Regions from separate parts of the Lactobacillus kullabergensis genome, predicted to be linked through region 1. Evidence: a T-box and tRNA genes for the amino acid it is inferred to sense, from the RefSeq annotation. Region 1 holds a T-box; the other holds one or more tRNA genes.
What was found. A T-box is a leader RNA that pairs with one kind of tRNA and senses whether it is charged. The one in region 1 lies ahead of leuS (leucine--tRNA ligase), so its partner is inferred to be a tRNA-Leu.
Positions count from the first base shown of each region.

Region 2: it encodes a tRNA-Leu, which carries the amino acid that the T-box ahead of leuS (leucine--tRNA ligase) is inferred to sense. The anticodon was not compared.

Region 1 is NZ_CP029477.1:1,345,158-1,355,125, forward strand. Features, by position in the region: gene DKL58_RS06360 (pyridoxal phosphate-dependent aminotransferase) at 1-1,025, shown strand, start outside; gene DKL58_RS06365 (putative polysaccharide biosynthesis protein) at 1,251-2,894, opposite strand; gene leuS (leucine--tRNA ligase) at 2,990-5,404, opposite strand; T-box leader at 5,443-5,632, opposite strand; gene DKL58_RS06375 (phosphatase PAP2 family protein) at 5,689-6,351, shown strand; gene DKL58_RS06380 (cupin domain-containing protein) at 6,422-6,910, opposite strand; gene DKL58_RS06385 (tyrosine-protein phosphatase) at 7,166-7,912, opposite strand; gene DKL58_RS06390 (MDR family MFS transporter) at 8,052-9,506, opposite strand; gene metK (methionine adenosyltransferase) at 9,536-9,968, opposite strand, start outside.
Region 2 is NZ_CP029477.1:531,011-540,978, reverse strand. Features, by position in the region: gene ligA (NAD-dependent DNA ligase LigA) at 1-324, opposite strand, end outside; gene pcrA (DNA helicase PcrA) at 373-2,625, opposite strand; gene DKL58_RS02745 (glycoside hydrolase family 73 protein) at 2,706-3,353, opposite strand; tRNA gene DKL58_RS02740 (tRNA-Leu) at 3,518-3,603, opposite strand; gene DKL58_RS02735 (ABC transporter ATP-binding protein) at 3,676-5,427, opposite strand; gene DKL58_RS02730 (MarR family winged helix-turn-helix transcriptional regulator) at 5,508-6,188, opposite strand; gene DKL58_RS02725 (SprT family protein) at 6,299-6,754, opposite strand; gene DKL58_RS02720 (glycosyltransferase family 32 protein) at 6,756-7,454, opposite strand; gene DKL58_RS02715 (oligosaccharide flippase family protein) at 7,458-8,888, opposite strand; gene DKL58_RS02710 (CDP-glycerol glycerophosphotransferase family protein) at 8,885-9,968, opposite strand, start outside.

The DNA.
Region 1 (9,968 bases):
GAATAATTGACAAACTTGTGAAACGAGTTGAAAAAGAAGGCAACGGATACACTCCAGGTATGGGTCTGCCAAAACTCAGAAAAGAAATTGTGACATATTACAAAGAAAAATATGGCATAAAAGATATTGATGTAGATAACATCCAAATCACAGTGTCATGCTTACATGGTGCATTTTTATCCTTAAAGTCAATCATCAAATCTCAAAGTGATGAAATTATAGTTATTGCTCCCTTTTTCCCTTCGTACTTAAATTTAATTGCAGGAGTAGGAGCAAAGCCAGTGATTGTCGAATCAGAGGCTCCCGATTTTGCATTACCAAAAGACCAAATCAAAAACGCAGTAAATCGAAATACCAAGGCTATTATCATTAACTATCCTAATAACCCTACTGGTGCAACTATTTCAAAAACAGACCGTAACTTCTTGAACAAACTTTGTGAGGAAAACAATATTTTTATAGTTGATGATCATGTTTATAGTGACTATCCGAGCACCTATAAGTATCAACCAGTCTCAACTGACATTTCTCATCAAATATTAGTCAGCAGTTTTTCCAAGACTTTTGCTATCCCAGGAATACGTCTAGGCTATGTGATTGCTCCTGCCGGTATTATTGAACGGGACGGTTATTATAATGAGGGGATCACTTTTAGTGCCCCAACTATTAGTCAATTCATTGGTGAAATAATTTTAGAAGAACCAGATCAATATACCCATCATATTGAAGAGATTGGACAAAGAGGTAAAAAACTAACTAATTTGCTTTCTACAAGTAAATATTTTGCTTCCTCAAAGTATCTAGGAGGCCTATATATGTTTATTAAAATTCCTGACGAAATCAAAGATGTTGATTTGTACTATAAACAATTAGAAGACCACTTTCATGTAATTGTCGCCAAAGGTAGTGATTTCGAGTATTCTGACAGATACTTTAGGATTTCTTTATCTACCGAAAAAGATGCTTTGTTTAAAGGTATGCAGAAGATTATTGACTGTGTAGACTATACTTTGAATTATAAATAATTGCATGCTTAAAAAGTAGGTCAATAAAATAAATATTACATTTCGGTTTAAATTAATAAACTCTTTGCTTACCGAGTTTTAATTCAGTTAGCAAAGAGTTTTTCATTTAACTTTAAAAAGCTAATATAAGTCGATTAACAAAGTAGTTCTAAATATATTTAGCTCAAAGCAAAAAACTTGATGCCGTTTTTATTACGGTACCAAGTTTTAATATTAGCTTCACACTTATGCATGAATATGCAATTTTTCTAATATAGGAATAATTTTATCTCCCAAAATTTTTTGTGCCAAATCAGACTTAATTGCCGCAAATCCGTAAAATACGCAGCCCACTAAAATGGATATAACTACAATGATTAATGACTGCAAACTACTTGCAGGGTTCAAGAACAATTCAAGTCCCTTTTCTACTGCCAAAACAATTAAAAACATGGTTACAGAAAATACAGTAATTCCTATAAAACGCCTTCTTGTTCGATCTTGGTTGAAATTATAGCCAACTTTAAGGTGTTTTAAGGCCATAAAGATAATAACGAGCATCCCTAAGTTAGTGGCAATCAGTGGACCAAAAACCTTAAACAAATAGATCATTGGATACTGCATTAAAATTTTAATAATTAGTCCTAATACTAAATATTTAATTGCAAGACCATTTTCTGACAGGCCTTGCAAAATTGCCATCAATACAGTGAATAAACCTAAACTTATTGCTGTAAATGATGAAAGATATAAAACATTTGAACCTAACTTGTCATAACCATAAAAAATTGTATAAACCGGTGTAGAAATTGCTGCCATACCAAAAGAGGCCGGAATCATGACAAATAGAAATAAATCTAAAGTGTTACCTATTTGATTTGAAATTCCGTGAAAGTCATGCTTTGTGTGTGCTGCAGACAACAAAGGAATTGTTGTCACTGCCATTGCACTGGCAAGAGACACAATAATCATAATCAGCTTATTAGCATTTAGAGCAAATAACGCATACCAAGTCTCAATTGTATTATTGGATGCATTGATTAAACTGGCAATCATTGGATGAAAAGAATACTGATCTACCAGATAAAAAAGCTGTATTCCTGCATCAATAATAATAAACGGAACTGCCTGAGCAATAATTTCTGCAAAAAGAGCAGAGGTTGAAACTTGGATTTCATTATTAGAATTTTCAACTAATTCATTAAGCTTGTTACGCCGCGAAAGCAAAAACCAAGATAGTACGGCAATTCCAAAAATTGCTCCGATTGCTGCAGCTAAATTTGATTGCACAACAGCGTCAACAAAGTTACCGCGTTGCACCTGCATAATTATATAGGCAGTTAATAACATCCAGATAACTCGTGCCAATTGCTCTACAAACTGAGACATGGCTGATGGCATCATATCCTCATAGCCCTGAAAATATCCCCTCATAATGCTTAAAACAGGGATTATCAAGATGGCATATGACAGACTACGCATGACTTTTACTTGTCTGGGATCAATCTGCGAACCATTAGAAGCCAAAAAAGGCGAAGCAAAGTACATTATTGTAGCAGAAATAATACCCAAAATTACCATTAAAATCAGACCACGATGAAAAAGCTTACGTCCGACACCGTACTCATTAAGCGCATTATATTTTGCCACCTGTTTCGCAACGGCGCCAGGAATACCTGCTGTAGATATTAAAATAAAAATACTATAGATATTATAACTTCTAGCAGTTAATGCATTGGCAATATTGCCGTAAGGTGACATCCAATAAAACCATGGAATAATATAGAGTGCTCCTAAAATACGTGACGTAATAGAGCCAAAAGTCATCCATGCACTGCCCTTAATGAAGGTATTTTGTGTATTTTTTTCAGATAAATTATTTTCTCTCATTAATATTCCCTAAATCTAGTTTACTAACTATATTATTGTGAATGAAAAAAGTCAATTAACAACAAATATACTTTGCATTTTAGGAAAAATTAACTTTATTTAGCTACAATATTGACAATTTTATTCGGTACAACAATGACCTTTTTTACGTCTTTGCCTTGTAAAAACTTCTGTACATGTGGTAGAGCCAGTGCCTGCTTCTGAACTTCATCTTTATCCAAACCAACAGCAGCTGTAAAATTCCCACGCAGTTTACCATTAACTTGTACCATAATCTCAACCGTTGACTCAACTAATTTAGCCGGGTCATAGGTTGGCCATTTTGCAAACGTCACAGATACATCATGACCAAATATTTGCCAAATTTCTTCCATCATATGAGGAGCAATAGGCGCCAAGAGGGTAATAAAGCCTTCCGCATATTTCCTTGGAATAGTTTTAGCTTTTTGTGCTGCGTTAATGAAGACCATTAATTGAGAAATTGCGGTGTTGAAATGTAAATTATCGAAGTCCTCGGTAACTTTCTTAACAGTTTCGTTATATATTTTATCTAAGGTGCCATCGTTGTCCTCCACGATATTTTCTTGAGGAATAGCTTTAAGGTCTAAATCGTTAACAAATAAACGCCAAACTCTGTCCAAGAACTTCTTGGTAGAAGCAGGACCATTATCATCCCAATCAATTGAAGCATCTAGTGGGCCCATGAACATTTCGTACATTCTCAGACTGTCTGCACCGTACTCATCGATCACGTCATCTGGGTTAACAACATTGCCTTTTGACTTGGACATTTTATCATGATCTTTAAGAATTAATCCTTGATTAAATAATTTTTGGAACGGCTCTTCATTCGGAATAACTCCCAGATCATATAAAACCATGTTCCAAAATCTTGCATAGAGCAGGTGTCGTACAGCATGTTCTGCACCACCGATATAGAGGTCAACCGGCATCCACTTCTTGAGCAATTCGTAATCAGCTAATTTATTATCATTGTGTGGGTCAACAAAACGTAAGAAGTACCACGATGAACCAGCCCAATTAGGCATAGTATTAGTTTCACGCTTACCCTTGCGGCCGTTTTTATCAACTACATTAACCCAGTCTTTAAGATTAACTAATGGACTCTCAGGTGTTCCTGAGGGCTTGATGTCAGTAGCATGAGGTAAAACGAGCGGTAATTCATCTTCTGGAACCAGCGTTGTTTCTCCATCTTCCCAGTGAATTACTGGAATTGGCTCGCCCCAATAACGCTGACGACTAAATTCCCAGTCACGTAACTTGTAATTAACCTTTTTCTCTCCAGCATGGTGTTCAGTGAGCCAGGCCACAATTTTCTCTTTAGCTTCTGCATTGTTGAGCCCGTTTAGGAACTCAGAATCTATGTGTGGACCATCACCAGTATAGGCTTCTTGTGCAATATCTCCACCTTTGATAACGGCCTTAATAGGCAAATTGAATTTCTGAGCGAACTCATAATCACGTGTATCGTGTGCAGGAACTGCCATAACTGCACCAGTACCATAACTGCCAAGTACGTAGTCAGCAATCCAGATAGGAATTTCTTCATTATTTACAGGATTAATTGCATAAGCACCTGTAAAGACACCTGTCTTGGTTTTATTTAGATCTGTTCTTTCAAGGTCGGACTTAGATTCAATTTGTTTAATATAGGCATTGACTTCATCTTTATGACCATCAGTCATAATTTTTTGAACTAATTCATTTTCTGGAGCTAATACAGCGTAAGTTGCACCAAATAAAGTGTCCGGACGTGTACTAAAGACATCAAATGTTTCATTAGAATTTTTGACCTTAAAAGTAATTTGGGCACCTACTGAACGACCAATCCAGTTACGTTGCATTTCCTTAATGTTTTCTGGCCAATCAAGATTGTCTAAACCAGCAAGCAAACGGTCAGCATATTTAGTAATTCTAAGCATCCATTGCTTCATGTTACGGCGATAGATTGGGTAACCACCACGTTCAGTCTTACCATCAACAATATCTTCGTTGGCAACAACTGTACCCAAATCTGGCGACCAGTTAACAGGGGCTTCAGCCTCATAGGCTAGACCATTTTTATACATTTGTTCAAATGTCCATTGGGTCCACTTGTAATATTTTGGATCACAAGTTGCAAGTTCCCTGTTCCAATCGTAAGAAAAGCCCAAAGTATTCAACTGTCTTTTAAAATTGGCAATATTTTCAGTAGTAACAACGGCCGGATCTTGTCCAGTTTGGAGAGCATACTGTTCAGTCGGAAGACCGAAAGCATCCCAACCCATTGGGTGAAGGACGTTATAGCCTTGACTACGTTTCATTCGTGCGACAATATCGGTTGCTGTGTATCCTTCTGGGTGTCCTACATGCAGTCCCTTACCAGATGGAAAAGGGAACATATCTAAAACATAATAATTTTTCTTTTTCGGGTCATTACCGGTTTTAAATGTTTGATTTTTTTCCCAGTAATCCTGCCATTTCTTTTCTACAACTTTGTGATTATACATATTTTTACCTCATAAAAAAAGTCCTATGAAATATTTTTTCATAGGACGAATAATCGCGGTACCACCTAAGTTCCGCGCTAAAAGCGCGACACTCATGCCCCTTAACGCGGAAAGCAAACGTTAGACTTTTCCAGGCTCAGTTCACAATTTGCTTTTCAAGTCTTGCACCTTCCGACTCTTCTCTATAGAAAAACAAAAATGCTACTAGTTCCTGATCTTTATTTTTTGATCAATAATGATTATAATTTACCACAAATGAAAAAAAAAACAAGGGGAGAAAGTTTTTGAACAAAACAATTCAAACAAAGAAAGACACCATAATACCTGCGACAATATTTTTGATTTTATATGCTATCTGGGCAATACTGGTTGCTTCTGAAAATCAATTTATTCGTGAATTTGATCAAACAGTTATTAGTATTATCTGCAATAACAATCCTGCAGTAATCAAATTTGCTACAACATTTACCAATTTAGGCAATACCAATGTAATTATGATTGAAACAATCATCTTGGTAATTGTTTTAGCATTTTGCAGAAAATTTGCTTATGCGTTTTTTTCCGCCGGAACAATGATTGCGGCTAATGGTTACAACTGGATCATCAAACACGCAATAGCTCGTCACAGACCGCTTACCCACCACCTTGTGGCAGCTCACGGATATAGTTTCCCATCTGGTCACTCTGTTGGCAGTGCCACTTTATTTGGAATTTTGATTGTTTTAACAATTTTATTAATAAAATATAAAGCCACTAAAACTGTATTGTGCATCATTTGGGTCTGTTTTCCAATATTAATTGGTTATACAAGGATTTTCAACCACGTTCACTACCCTTCTGACGTAGTTGGCGGGTTTTTAGAAGGAATCGCATTTCTTTTAATCGGATATTCCTTCCTTTACCATTATTACTTAGAAAATCAAAGAGCACAAAGTACTATTTATTAACTAAAAAAGAGTTCTTATCAATTAGTGATAATTCGAACTCTTTTTTGCTACCTTAATTTAGAATTTTAGCTCAGTCAATTGCTAAGCGATTAATGACATCTTGATATCCAGGGCACTGTTTTAATAAATCTGACTTTTTAAGCATCTCAAAGTCATGATAATCAAATCCTGGTGAAACAACACAGCTTACTAAACAAAAACTGTTTGGTTTAGTAACTTCAGATGCAAAAATGGTGTGTTTGGGAACTTTAAACTGCATATATTCTCCAGCTGAAACATTTTTGCCTAACTTTACAGCAGTGTATTTACCTTCTGGAGAAATACAATGAATAGTAATCGCTTCTCCATCGTGGTAATACCACATTTCATCATGGTTCAGTCGGTGAAAGTGAGAACAACTGGTATCATCAAGCAAAAAGTAAATTGAAGTGTAATAAAATCGATTTCCATTGCTGTCTTCATCATAAAATTCTTTGTCACTAGTATAAACTTGCCTGAACCAGCCACCTTCCTGATGGGGTTCAAGTTTTAAACTTTTAATATAATCGTTGCGTTGCATTTTTTCTCCCTTGTAAAAATTTGAATAATTAAAACTACTTTCTTCAAATCTAGCCTATTTTTGTCAGAATGTCATCTAAAAATTAATTTCATAAAGTAAATAGTTACTATAGTTTAAAAATAAAACTAATATTGTAAATACTTTATATTGGTAGGTACTATTATTTGAAATCAATTATGAAGCAAGTCAAAAACTTAAAAAATGGTATGGTTTCAAAATTTAAGAGACATATCTTTTTTTATTTTCAATTAAATTTTAGACTAAATATATTTGCCTCATTTTGCTCTTAAAATCACTCGGTAAATTCAGTCCTTTAATCAGGTAATTATCAAAATCCCCATAATTTTGCCTAATGGCAGAAAAATACCGTTCTAAATATGACTTTTGTACCGTTAAAGCTACAGCAACATCTTTTAATTGTGAACTTGTTAATTGGTCTCTTAGGTAGTCTAAAATTTCCTGATTTTCCTGCTTGCGCGCCGCGATAGTTTTTAGATAATCGGCAAAGATTTGATCGTCACTTACTCCCAAGCTTTTCAAAATTAAAGCAGCTGCTACTCCTGTGCGATCTTTGCCAGCAAAGCAATGAAATGCTGTCGGAACAGGATCATTTATGAGAGTCATTAAAAATTGATGGTAGCCATTTTGAGCAGATTTCTGTAAAGCTAATTCTTCATAGGTGGTAAGCATATCTTCTTCAGCCTGATTATTACCAGAAACAATTTCATCAACACTGGCTTGATTAACCTGAGCATCTTTTAAAACATCAATTACAACATAATCTAATCCGGACCACAAATAATCCGGAAATTGTTTTCTTTCTTCCTCGCCCCTAAAATCAAAAACTCTCTTAATTTGATATTTATCTTGTACTTGTTCTTTTTGATAAGGAGTCAAGTTATACAATTGCCCACATCTAAAAAGTATCCCGTCTTTTACTTTTCTTCCTTCAAATCCAGTGTAACCAACTAAGGAACGCCAATTAGTAATTTCCCTTGCCATTTTTTAATACTCCAATTACTTATTAAGTTTAATATTATTTATTATAATTTTTCAGGCAAATTATTTCTACTAATGAAAAAATTTTAAAATAAAAAACCTGTTGGTAAATAAACCAGCAGGTCTGTTATAAATCTAACGACTAATTAGCTTTCTCTTTGCTTTTATAAATACAATTAAAAATAACAGATATTACTATAGCAACAAGCGAAACGAAGTAAACCCCTTTTAAAGCACTAAAAAGTACTTGCCTTAATTGTGGAATTAAGTTCGCAGATAGTTCTTGGGCTTTAGCTGATGAAACTATTTTGTTCATCATGCCTTGTGTCAAATTCGGATGTTTTGCAAGTTGATGTGCCACGACAGTATTGAAGGTAATACCAAAAATGGAAACCATCATTGTTTGACCTAAATACCTCATTAATGTGTTAAAGGAAGTAGCAACACCAATATTTTCTTTTGAAACTAAAACCTGTGACCTGACTTGCGAAGCGGTTAGAACTCCACCAAAGGAAAAGCCATTAAGTGTTGCTATGACACAAAAGACCCAAAACGGAGTATGAATAGGAACAAGCAATAACATACAGTCAGCAATTAGCAGGATTGTAAGCAATCCAAAGAAAGTTTTTCTTACACCCCAGCGACTCAACATGCCACCGATCAAAAATGAACCCACAACCCACATAACAGAGCTTGGAGTTACGGCAAAACCTGCAATAGTAGCAGAAGTACCATTAATCCCCTGCATCCAGGTTGGAATATAAAATTCAAAGCCAATAACTACTCCGGCAACAAGCAGGGTAATCATATTAACAGCCAAGAACTCTTTGCCCTTGAGCATTGACAGTGGCATTATCGGATCATCTGCGCGCTTTTCTTCATGATAGAAAATTACTGCACTAACAATGATTAAAGCAACCAAAGCAGCTAAAATAAGCGGTTTAATGGTGCCAAGATCTTGTAATGTAAACATTAAGGTTAAAAGCAAAACAACAAGCCAAAATGTTCCTTTAACGTCAAGTTTAGTCTTTTGCTTATTCCTTGGTTCATTTAAGAAAAAGACAATTAATAAAAGTGCAATGATACCAATTGGCACATTAATGTAGAAAACCCAGTGCCAAGAAAGATTTTGCACAATAAAGCCACCAAGTAATGGAGCAATGACTGAAGCTACGCCCCAAAAACCAGAGTTGAGACCCAGCATTTTTGTTCTTTTTTCCAGACTATATAAATCTGCAATTATGGTCATCGCAACTGGTTGAATAGCTCCAGAACCCAGTCCCTGAATAACACGGAATAAAATTAGTTCAACCATATTCTGAGCCTGACCACAAAGAGCAGACCCAATCACAAAAAGAGCTATTCCAAATAGAAAAATTGGTTTACGACCAAAGCTGTCTGCTAATTTGCCATATAAAGGAGTTGACACAGCAGTCATAAACAAAAATATGGAAACAACCCAATTCATAATTTCTAATCCATTCAGATCGGAAACAATTGTCGGCATTGCAGTAGAAACGATTGTACCTTCAATGGCGGTCATAAATGTCGTCATAAAAATTGCAATCATTACTACTCGTACATTTGTCTTTTTCAAAATTACAACTCCCTTATTAATGAAAAGCTTTACTTATTTTCGTTAACAAAATTTAAAAGGTCTTGAACTTTATCGGTTTTCTCCCATGGTAAATCAATATCTGTTCTGCCAAAGTGTCCGTAAGCTGCCGTTTGCTCATAAATCGGCCGCCTTAAATTAAGCATTTTAATTATTCCAGCTGGGCGCAAGTCAAAGACCTTACGTACTGCTTTTGTTAAAAGGTCATCACTTACTTTACCGGTTCCGGCTGTATCAACCATAACTGAAACGGGATGAGCAACACCAATTGCGTAAGCTAATTGAACTTCACAGCGATCAGCCAAACCTGAAGCAACAATATTTTTAGCCACATATCTGGCAGCATAACTGGCACTGCGGTCAACCTTTGTCGGATCCTTTCCAGAAAAAGCGCCACCACCGTGGCGAGCATAGCCACCGTAAGTATCAACAATAATTTTACGT
Region 2 (9,968 bases), 810 kb from region 1:
ACCAATCTGTTTTTGTACTCTGTCATCAAATTCTTGTAATTCTTCTTTTGAAAAGACGTCACCCATTGATAACATCGGAATTTCGTGATTAACCTTGGTAAACTGATTGTCAATCTGGCCCCCAACCTTTTGGGTAATAGAATCTTGGGACACCAGTTGCGGAAATTCCTGTTCAAGCTCAACTAAACGATTATAGTTTTTATCATACACATTATCTTCAACTTCTGGTGTGTCATTTGTATAATATGCATTTGCCCAATCATCCAGTTTATCTCTCAGCGCAGCAACTTCTTTTCTGGCCTCATCAAGAGTTAAATCTGCCATTTTCTTCCTCCTGATTAAAAAATACTATTTTTTTTACTTCTATCTTAATTATACCTTTTTAATTGGTGCAAATGCTGCTAGAAGCCGCTTGATTCCTTTGCCACTAAATGCAATATCAAGCTCCATGTCTTCACCTTTACCGTTAACCTTAGTCACAACACCTTTGCCCCAAGATTTATGTTCTACTTGATCACCGACATTCCAACCCTTTTTCTCAGCACCAACTGCACCAGCAGGTTTAATTTTTGGTGTGTAAACCTGTGCACGAGCTCGTTCATCTGCGTTAGCAAAGGGAGCAGTTTGTGTCTGGTAATTGTCATTTGAGAAAGTAATTGGAACTGAATTTTCAATATCCAGATCATCTTGATCAATTTCTTCCAAAAATCTGGATGGCGGATTATTCTGCATTCGACCATACATCATACGTGAATATGCATTTGTTAAAAACAGTTCACGCTTTGCCCTAGTAATACCCACATAAGCCAGTCTACGTTCTTCTTCTAGCTGGTCGTCTTCCATTAAAGCACGTGATAAAGGAAAAAGTCCATCTTCCATCCCCACTAAAAAGACTACCGGAAATTCGAGTCCTTTGGCTGCGTGCAATGTCATTAATGCCACCTGATCATCATTATTAGCTAAATCATCCTGGTCGCTTAAAAGAGATACTTCCGCTAAAAAGTCACTAAGAGCATTTTCGGTCTCATCGCTGTCGTCATTTTCTTCATATTCGTCATCAAAACGTTTCGTAACAGACAAAAATTCATCCAGGTTTTCTAGTCTGGTTTCTGCTTCAATTGTATGTTCAGCTTTCAAGGCAGCTGTATAGCCAAAATCCTGCAGTATTTTTTCCGTTAGACCGGTAACGCTATGATCTTTAGCAAAATTAATTGCATCGCGTAGTTTAGCGCCAAAATCACTCAGTTTGGCCGCTGCCCGAGCAGTAACGCCCGACATATTAAGGTGATCAAAAGCTCCTAAAATTGATAAATTATTATCACTAGCAAAATCCATAAAGCGATTGACGCTAACAGGTCCAATACCACGTTTAGGGGTATTAATAATGCGGTTAAAGCTCATTGAATCGCTCGGATTAGCAACCAATTTCAGATAAGCCATAATGTCCATGATTTCTTTTCTGTCATAGAACTTGTGACCACCGACAATTTGGTAAGGCACGTTCGACTTTACGAATGACTCTTCGACTGTTCTAGACTGGGCATTAGTACGATATAAAACCGCAAAATCATGGTAAGAGCGTCTTTTTTCTTTTACCTCTTCTTGAATTTTAGAAATAATAAAGTGAGCTTCATCATCGCCACTTTGGGCACGATAATAAGTTACTTTTGCTCCTTCACCTTGGTCAGTCCATAATTTTTTAGCCTTACGGTTGCTATTATTCGTAATTACTGCATTAGCAGCTGCCAAAATATGGCCAGTTGAACGGTAATTTTGCTCCAGTTTAACGGTTTGAACACCTGCATCATGATAATCTTTTTCAAAATTCATGATATTTTCCATATTAGCACCGCGCCAGCCATAGATAGACTGATCCGCGTCTCCCACAACGCAAATATTTTTATATTGTGCAGCTAATGCATGACACAATTCATATTGGGCCTGGTTGGTATCCTGGTATTCATCAACTAGCAAATAGCGAAACTTATTTTGGTAATAATGCAAAACTGTAGGATCGGTTTTAAACAGAACTAAGGTCTGCATGATCAAATCATCAAAATCCATAATTTGATCATTCTTTAAGCGTTTTTGATATTCCTGATAAACTTGGGCAGTTACTTTTTCAAAAGGTGAAGAAGCGCTGGCAGAATATGCATCTGGAGTAAGTAAATCGTTTTTGCCATTAGAAATAGCAGATAAAATCCTGCGTGGTTCGTACATTTTAGGATTAATATTTTGTTCTTTTTGAATATGCTTAATTAAAGTAAGCTGTTCCGCCGAATCAGCAATAGAAAAATTACTGGTATAACCAATTTTTTCTGCATCTCGCCTTAATATTCGCACACAAAGAGCGTGAAAGGTAGACATCCAGATACTGTCAGCCTGTTGTCCCAATAATTTATGCTCACGCTCTCTCATTTCAGTGGCAGCCTTATTGGTAAAAGTGATAGCCAAAATATTCCACGGCGCAATTCCTTTTTCAGCAACAAGGTAAGCAATCCTTCTGGTTAAAACGGAAGTTTTCCCTGAACCTGCTCCTGCAACAACTAATAATGGTCCTTCAGTAATCTGCACTGCCTTTTTTTGCTGTGGATTTAAACCTTCTAAAATTGATTCTGCGCTCATTTTGAATTCTTTCACCCCAAAAATTTTTTAACTATTCTATTGTACCAAAAATCATGACCATATTTTGAGTTGATTGCATTCTATTTATCAAAACGTGCAAGATCGTATTCTTCGATTAACTTAATTAATTTGTCGGCATAATTCGGGTCTGTTGCGTAACCGTCTTTTACTAAAGCACGAGCCTGCGTTTGATAGTTCTTAGCAGCCAGAACGTGACGATATTGTTTTGCGTCCCAAGTTGTCCCCTTTTGGAACAATCTGGCATGAGCCCTTATAGAAGCTTCATAGGAATCATAGATTTGAAAACGAGCTTTAACAACTACCCATTTGCCTTTTTCAAACTCTTTGGTTTTTAGTACTGCCGAAGTATTAGGGTTATTTCCTTTGACGCCAAATAGGTTATTGTATTTTTGTGAAAGGTCGCTTTTGCCATAATCACTTTCAAGACAGGCCTGAGCAATAGTAATACTTGGCAAGAGATCGAAGGATTTATCCACTTCTTTAGCTATCGGACCTATTTCTCTGATAAAAGCTTTGTGTTGCCTGATGATTTTCTGCCTGGCCTGTTCTCGAGCAAGCTGCTCCTGTCTAATCTGCTCTGATTGAATTGCCTGTCTGCGATAATAACGAAAGGTTGCAAAAGCAATAATCAATAAAAATAGAATTATAAATGTTCGCATAATGATCGCTGTATTAGATAATTTTTTGCTTTTTCGTTTTCTCGCCATTTGTTTTCCCTTGCTTTAAAAATCTCTTCTTAAGTATAACCTCTCTTGAGTATAAATTATGCAATGTAATTAATTTTTAAAATAAAAGTAGTAAGCTAACCTAACAATTTTGCTCATTTATAATTAAGTATACAAAAAAATGGAGCCAAAGCTCCATTAAAAAATGCGGGCAAGAAGACTCGAACTTCCACGATCTAAAAGCGATCACAAGATCCTTAGTCTTGCGCGTCTGCCATTCCGCCATGCCCGCAACACATTCAATACTATAACCCAAAATTAAATTTAACACAAGACTTTTCTTACTCATTTTGTCTAAAAAGGTTTAATCGACCATTTGCTCATTTACATACTTAGCATACAAACTGTGATTTTGCATTAATTCGTGGTGAGTACCATGACCTGTAATTTTACCGTTCTCTACAAAATAAATTTGATCAGCATTAACTATCGTAGCCAGGCGGTGTGCAATAACCAAGGTTGTTCGATTGACCATTAGTTTATCAAGTGCTTGTTGCACCTTTCCCTCAGATTCTGAATCAAGGCTGGCAGTCGCTTCGTCCAGCATCAAAATTTTAGGATCACGCAAAAAGGCTCTGGCAATAGCTAAACGTTGTTTCTGACCACCAGATAGTTTAATTCCCCGTTCACCAATTTCAGTCTCCATTTGATCAGGAAATTCCCGCACAAATTGATCGGCATAAGCCAAAGCCAATCCGTGCCAAAGTTCATCGTCCGTCATGTCCTTAGTCAAACCATAAACCAAATTTTCCCGAATCGTTCCGGAAAAAATAGCACTGTTCTGAGAAACATAGCCTATTTGGGAGCGCCAATTTGCCAGGTCAATATCTTGAATATCTTCATCCCCAATAGTGAATTTGCCACTTTCAGGCTGATAAAAGCGTTCCAATAAGGCAAAAATGGTAGATTTGCCACCACCACTAGGTCCCACAAAGGCAATGACAGAGTTGGGTTTTGAAACAAATGAAATAGATTGTAAAACGGGTTCGTTTTTAATATAACTAAAACTAACGTTTTGTGCCGTCAACGTTTTATTACTCAAATCAAAAGTATGATGACTTAAATTCTTTTCAGGTTCAATTTGTAAAATTGCTTGTATGCGTTCAGTTGAACCCAAGGCTTTTTGTATCTGTGAAAAGAAAGTGGCAAAATTAGCAACTGGTGCAATCACGTTAAACAGATATAGTAAGAATGCTACAAGAGAACCACTGGTCAAAGAACCCTGACCTACGCGAATAATGCCAAATGCCAGAATGCCTGCAAAAGCCGCCATCATTAAAGTCATGATAATCGGCTGCAAAATAGCTTCAACACGAGCATCTAGTACGCCAATAGTAAAAATCTTCTTGATCCTGTGGTTACCCGATTCTTGTTCATACTTTTCGCCATTACTGGATTTAATTAAACGTACTTCAGACAATTTTTCACTGACATCACCGTTAAATTTAGCTGTTTCTGACTGCAATTTACGACCAAGTCTCACCATAATGCGACCAATTGGCAATAAAATTACTACCACAATAGGAATTACAGTAAACATTAAGGTGGCCATTTGCCAATCCATCACAAATAAAATGATTAATGAGAAAAAGAGTTGTATTGCGCCAGTAATAAAGTTAGGAAATTGAGAAGCCAGCAAATCTTTAATAATACCCGTATCATTAACCAAACGAGAACTACTTTCACCCACTTTGGTAACATCAAAATAACTAACAGGTAGCTTTAAAAGATGACCCCACAGGCGTTCACGCAGGCTTTTAACGACACTTTCACCAAAATAGCGCAGAACAAATCCACCCACTGTTCCTAAAATTAATTGCAGGACAAACACAATGATAATAATAATTAGGCTCGAGTAATTAAAATTATCCCACTTGCTCGTATCCACTAATTCTCTGGTTAATAATGGTAAGACCAAATTTGCTACACTTGTGATCAGACTGAGAAACAGCCCTAGTGCAAATAACGATTTTTTAACATTCAAACTTTTTAACAAGTTTAAAAAATCACTGAATTTAACACTTTGTGTTTTATCTTTAAGTGACTTGAATGCCATAAAAGATACCGGCTTTCCTTAGTTAGACTAAATAAAAAAGTTTTTCAATAATTGAAAAACTCTTTATCTTATCTTGCTAATTATAATTCTTCATTTTCATTATGCCAGAATTTACGCCAAAAGTCCCGATCATATTTGTGCATTTTATCATAATTGTAACAATTTTTGGTAAAGTCACGTGGTTCAAAGTCATGATTGCAGTGTTGCTTCCTATACATGTGGCGGCACATGTCTCGCATATCAGACCTGGAGAAGTCATGGTCTTCAGCATATTTACGCCATTTTTTAATCCTTTCCATACGGTAGGCAGGATCAACAAAATCAGTGGCTTTTTCCTTAAAATCTTCATCCCAGCCAGCAGCAATTTTTTGCAGATATTGACCAAATTGCTCCTGCTCTTCCGCAGTCAAACCGGCAAAGAAAGGCTCGGTATCTTGCTTGTCTTTTAATTCAGCCAGCTTGGCAGCCTTTTCTTTCCCAGCTGCTGTGAGATAAACACGTTTAACTCGTTTGTCCTGCTCATCAACTTCACGTGAGATATCTCCTTTTAGTTCCATTTTTTTCAATAATTCAGCTAAAGACCCAGGTTTCAAAGCCAAAATTTCAGCTAAATAATTTTGGGTTAAACCGTCTTCAAGTTTTAAAACAGCCAATACCCGTTTTTGTCCCGATATCGGTTCTTTGTTTTGAAACATATAGTAACGACTAGCCCGCAAAATAAAATGAAGTTGTCTCATTAATTGATCACTTGTTTGACTCATAATTAAGTTCCTTTAAATAAAAAGTTAGGTACCTAATATAATTTACAATTAAATTATAGTTTGATACCTAACAGTTTGTCAAACAAAATGTCAAAATAAATTTTATTATTTTATCTATAACTGACTAATCTTAACCTGCCGCCGCATTTGCCACAGCCATAACGACGTACATTAACGCGCCGAACCCGCACAAACTGTTGACCGCATATAGTGCAAACATACAAATATTTTGCTTTTCTTTTGCGTTTAAGACCTATGTCCGGGGCATACCGTGAACCACCTACTCTATCAAGCAAAACCTTGAAATCTTGATCTTTGTGGCGATATCCTTTATGAGTTAAGTGCAAATGATAATGCGTCAGTTCGTGCTTAATTATGCCAATCAATTCTTGATAATATTGCGGCACTAAAAAATGCGCATTAATTTCAATGTGGTGATCATCTAAATGATACCGACCACCAGTTGTTGTCATGCGCTTATTAATTTTTACTTGGTGCTTAAACTGTCTGCCAAAATATTTAAGAGAAACTTCTGCCACCAGGTTCTGTAATTCTTCTTCAGTCAGATTATCTGAAAACTTTGGCATATAGTGCTGCCTCTTTTTTCGTTTTGATCCTGACTTTTAAAGCCGTCACTATTTTTCTTTTCAGTGGCTTAGCTCCTTCCATCCATGTTCCGGTAAAAACATGGATGGTCTTTGACTGCGCAGAAGGATTACAAAGTACGCCATCAGGATAAACATGTATCCCTTCCTGCAATTGCTGCTCCTTGTTATTAGGCTGAGCACCATATTTATTTTTTAAAATATCAGATACAGAAACAGTATTCACTCCTGCTAATTGGTCTTGTTTGTCAAACGTAAAATTACGGTCATCATAATAAGAAAGCATGTCTTTAATCAGTGGATGACCTTTTTCCGCTCCAAATACTGCTGTAAAAGGATTATCCTTATTTTCAAAACCAACAAAAGCTCTATTATTTAATAAATCATGCAAATCATCTAGCACCAAGACGTCAGTATCCATATAAATGCCGCCCATTTCATAAACGGCTTTAGCCCGGATATAATCGGAAACAAATGCCCATTTTTTAGCTTGATAAGCCTGCTCAACATATTTATTTTCGTGAATGTCAAAATTATGCTCGTTCCATTCGATTATTTGGTAGTCTTGCAGATGCTTTGACCAGGTCTTCATGCAACGCTGAATATTTTGTGGTTTAGGGTTACCCCCTACCCACACATAATGAATTATTTTGGGAATCATTTATTAACCTCTGGTAAAAAATTTTTTCAATAACAAAATTATGTCTTGGTTAAAATCAAGTTTTAACAAGAACATTAAAGCGATATACAAAACAAGCATAATGATTGATTTGACTAGCATGTTAAGAAATGCTGATGCAAACATTTGTGGCAAAAGCATCCCTGCTGCCAAAACAATAATGGCAATTATAAAATATTTAGGAATTTCACGAAAAGAATATTTAAAATCATAGCCATCACGAACAATCCATAGTCGTAAAAGCAAAACTATAAACTCAGTTATTAAAATTGCAATCATTGCTCCCGTTGCACCATAAAACCGATCCAAAAAATAGCTCAATGCTACTTCTAAAATGGCTCCCACTATAACGGGAATGGCATAATCACGGTCTCGGTGGTTTGCAAGCGCAAATTGGTTAGCAAAAACTCCACCTGTTGGAATCATTATGATGGTCAAAGTGAAGAAGAACATCAAAGGCGTCATTGGGATAAATTTATGTCCAAAAAAGAAAGGCACAAATTCTTTAGTATTAGCCATAATAATAACTGCAAATAGTGTTCCCAGCATCACTGTCGCTTCCAAGGATTTTTTCAAAATAACCCGTTGTTCTTTTTTTCCTTCACCCGCCATTTTAGGCATAATAACTAAGGAAATACTCGTTACAATTCCCAAAACCATATTGGAAATTCTTTGTGAATTGTCATAAAAAGCAACCTGAGTGGAATTCTGAAAAAGTCCTAAAATAGGCTTGTCAAGTGAAGTGTAAATCTGTGTTGCAATTTGCGGAATCAAGAGAGTAATGATTGCTTTAACAGTTGCACGGTATTGATAAAAGTGTTTGACAGGCCCACCTACATAACGGTGTATATCAAACCAAAAGACAACTGATCCCAACATAGTTGAAACCGACATAATCAACATATACTTCCAAAGATCACCCGGACTTTTAACCCATAATAAAATCAAGATAACAGATACTAGTTTAACGGCAGTATTTTTTAAAACCACCCGGCCAAAATCGGCCAGTCCCTGAAAGAACCAGGAAATATCCACTTGAGCTGAAATAAGATATGGCACCATTAATAACAAATATTGACCGTACTTAATATGGAAAAAACTGGTAACAGCAATCACTATCACTATTGTGACGAATCCAGCTATGGCCTGAAAATACCACAATCCCCAAAACGCTTTGGTTAAATCTTGACCACTGCCAAAAGCTCTAATCTGCGAAATGGTCCTCATACCAATATATGACACAGACAGGGTACAGAATATCATTAAGAACTGAACAATATTATTCACATTACTATAAATACCATATGTTTTAGGGCCCAAAATTCGGGAAAGGTAAGGCACGGTTATTAGTGGTACTAATACCAAAAATATTTGGTAAACCGCATTATATAGAATGTTTAAAAATGTTCTTTTCACAACTTACCCTCTATTTTTAACAACTTAAATACATTTTCACAGTTTGAATCGGTCTGCACTTCATTAGTTAGAGTTAGCCAGTAGTGCCGCTTTTTACTGAATTGATCTGGCATTACAAGTGCCTTAATAAGTTCCTGCTGTGTTTTCACGCACACTCCAGGCACAATTTCTTCATAAGGTCCCATTAAAAGTCCCCGTTTTTTTTCGTATTGCCGCAAATAATTGGTAATAAATATGATTGGTTTGTCAATATTTAAATAATCAAAATAAATCGAAGAATAATCAGTAATTAAAAAGTCTGTATTACCTAAAAGTTCATACAAATCAATATCAAGTTGATATAAGTAGTCGCTATTGAGAAAGGCAATATTTGAAAAGCTACTCTGCAAGTGTTTAAACAGATTCATTTCATAAGGATGCAGTTTCACTATTAAATACTGATGGTTCTTTTTTAAAGAATTATTCAGCTTCACAGCATCAAAATCAGGCAATGCAAAGAAATTACCCTGCTTAACCTGCGTCATAATTTGTCGATCATCCATTTCATAGCGAAAAGTGGGCATGTATATTCCAATTTGAGCATCATTATCCTCAGCTTTGAATAAGTCAGTTAATAGTTTCTTTTTACTAATAGCAGGATTTTTCAAGGCATCAAGACGAGGAAACCCAGTTTTTCGATATTTGTTAGTTTCAATCGCGCAGCAGGCACTCATTAGACTTTCATATAAATCACTGCTTGAGCAAACAACATCAGCATTTTTTTGCCATAAATTAGCATTACGCTGATCAGTTTTGAGACTAGTATTATTAGCCATAAATCCCATGCGCTTGAGGGGAATACCATGCCAGAACTGGATATTGATTTGTCTAGCATGAACTTTAAATGGCTGGTGTGTAGTTAACACAAACTTTGCTGCACCGATTTGTCGCCAAGTTTTTAACGATAAATGTGAAGACGGCCATGGTTCAACGGTAATAACTTCATATTCAGGATGATTTTTCTTCAAATATTTGCCAAATAAATAACCATTTGAACCCGATCTACCTGCGCCATTAAGTATAACCACTTTATTATCTTGC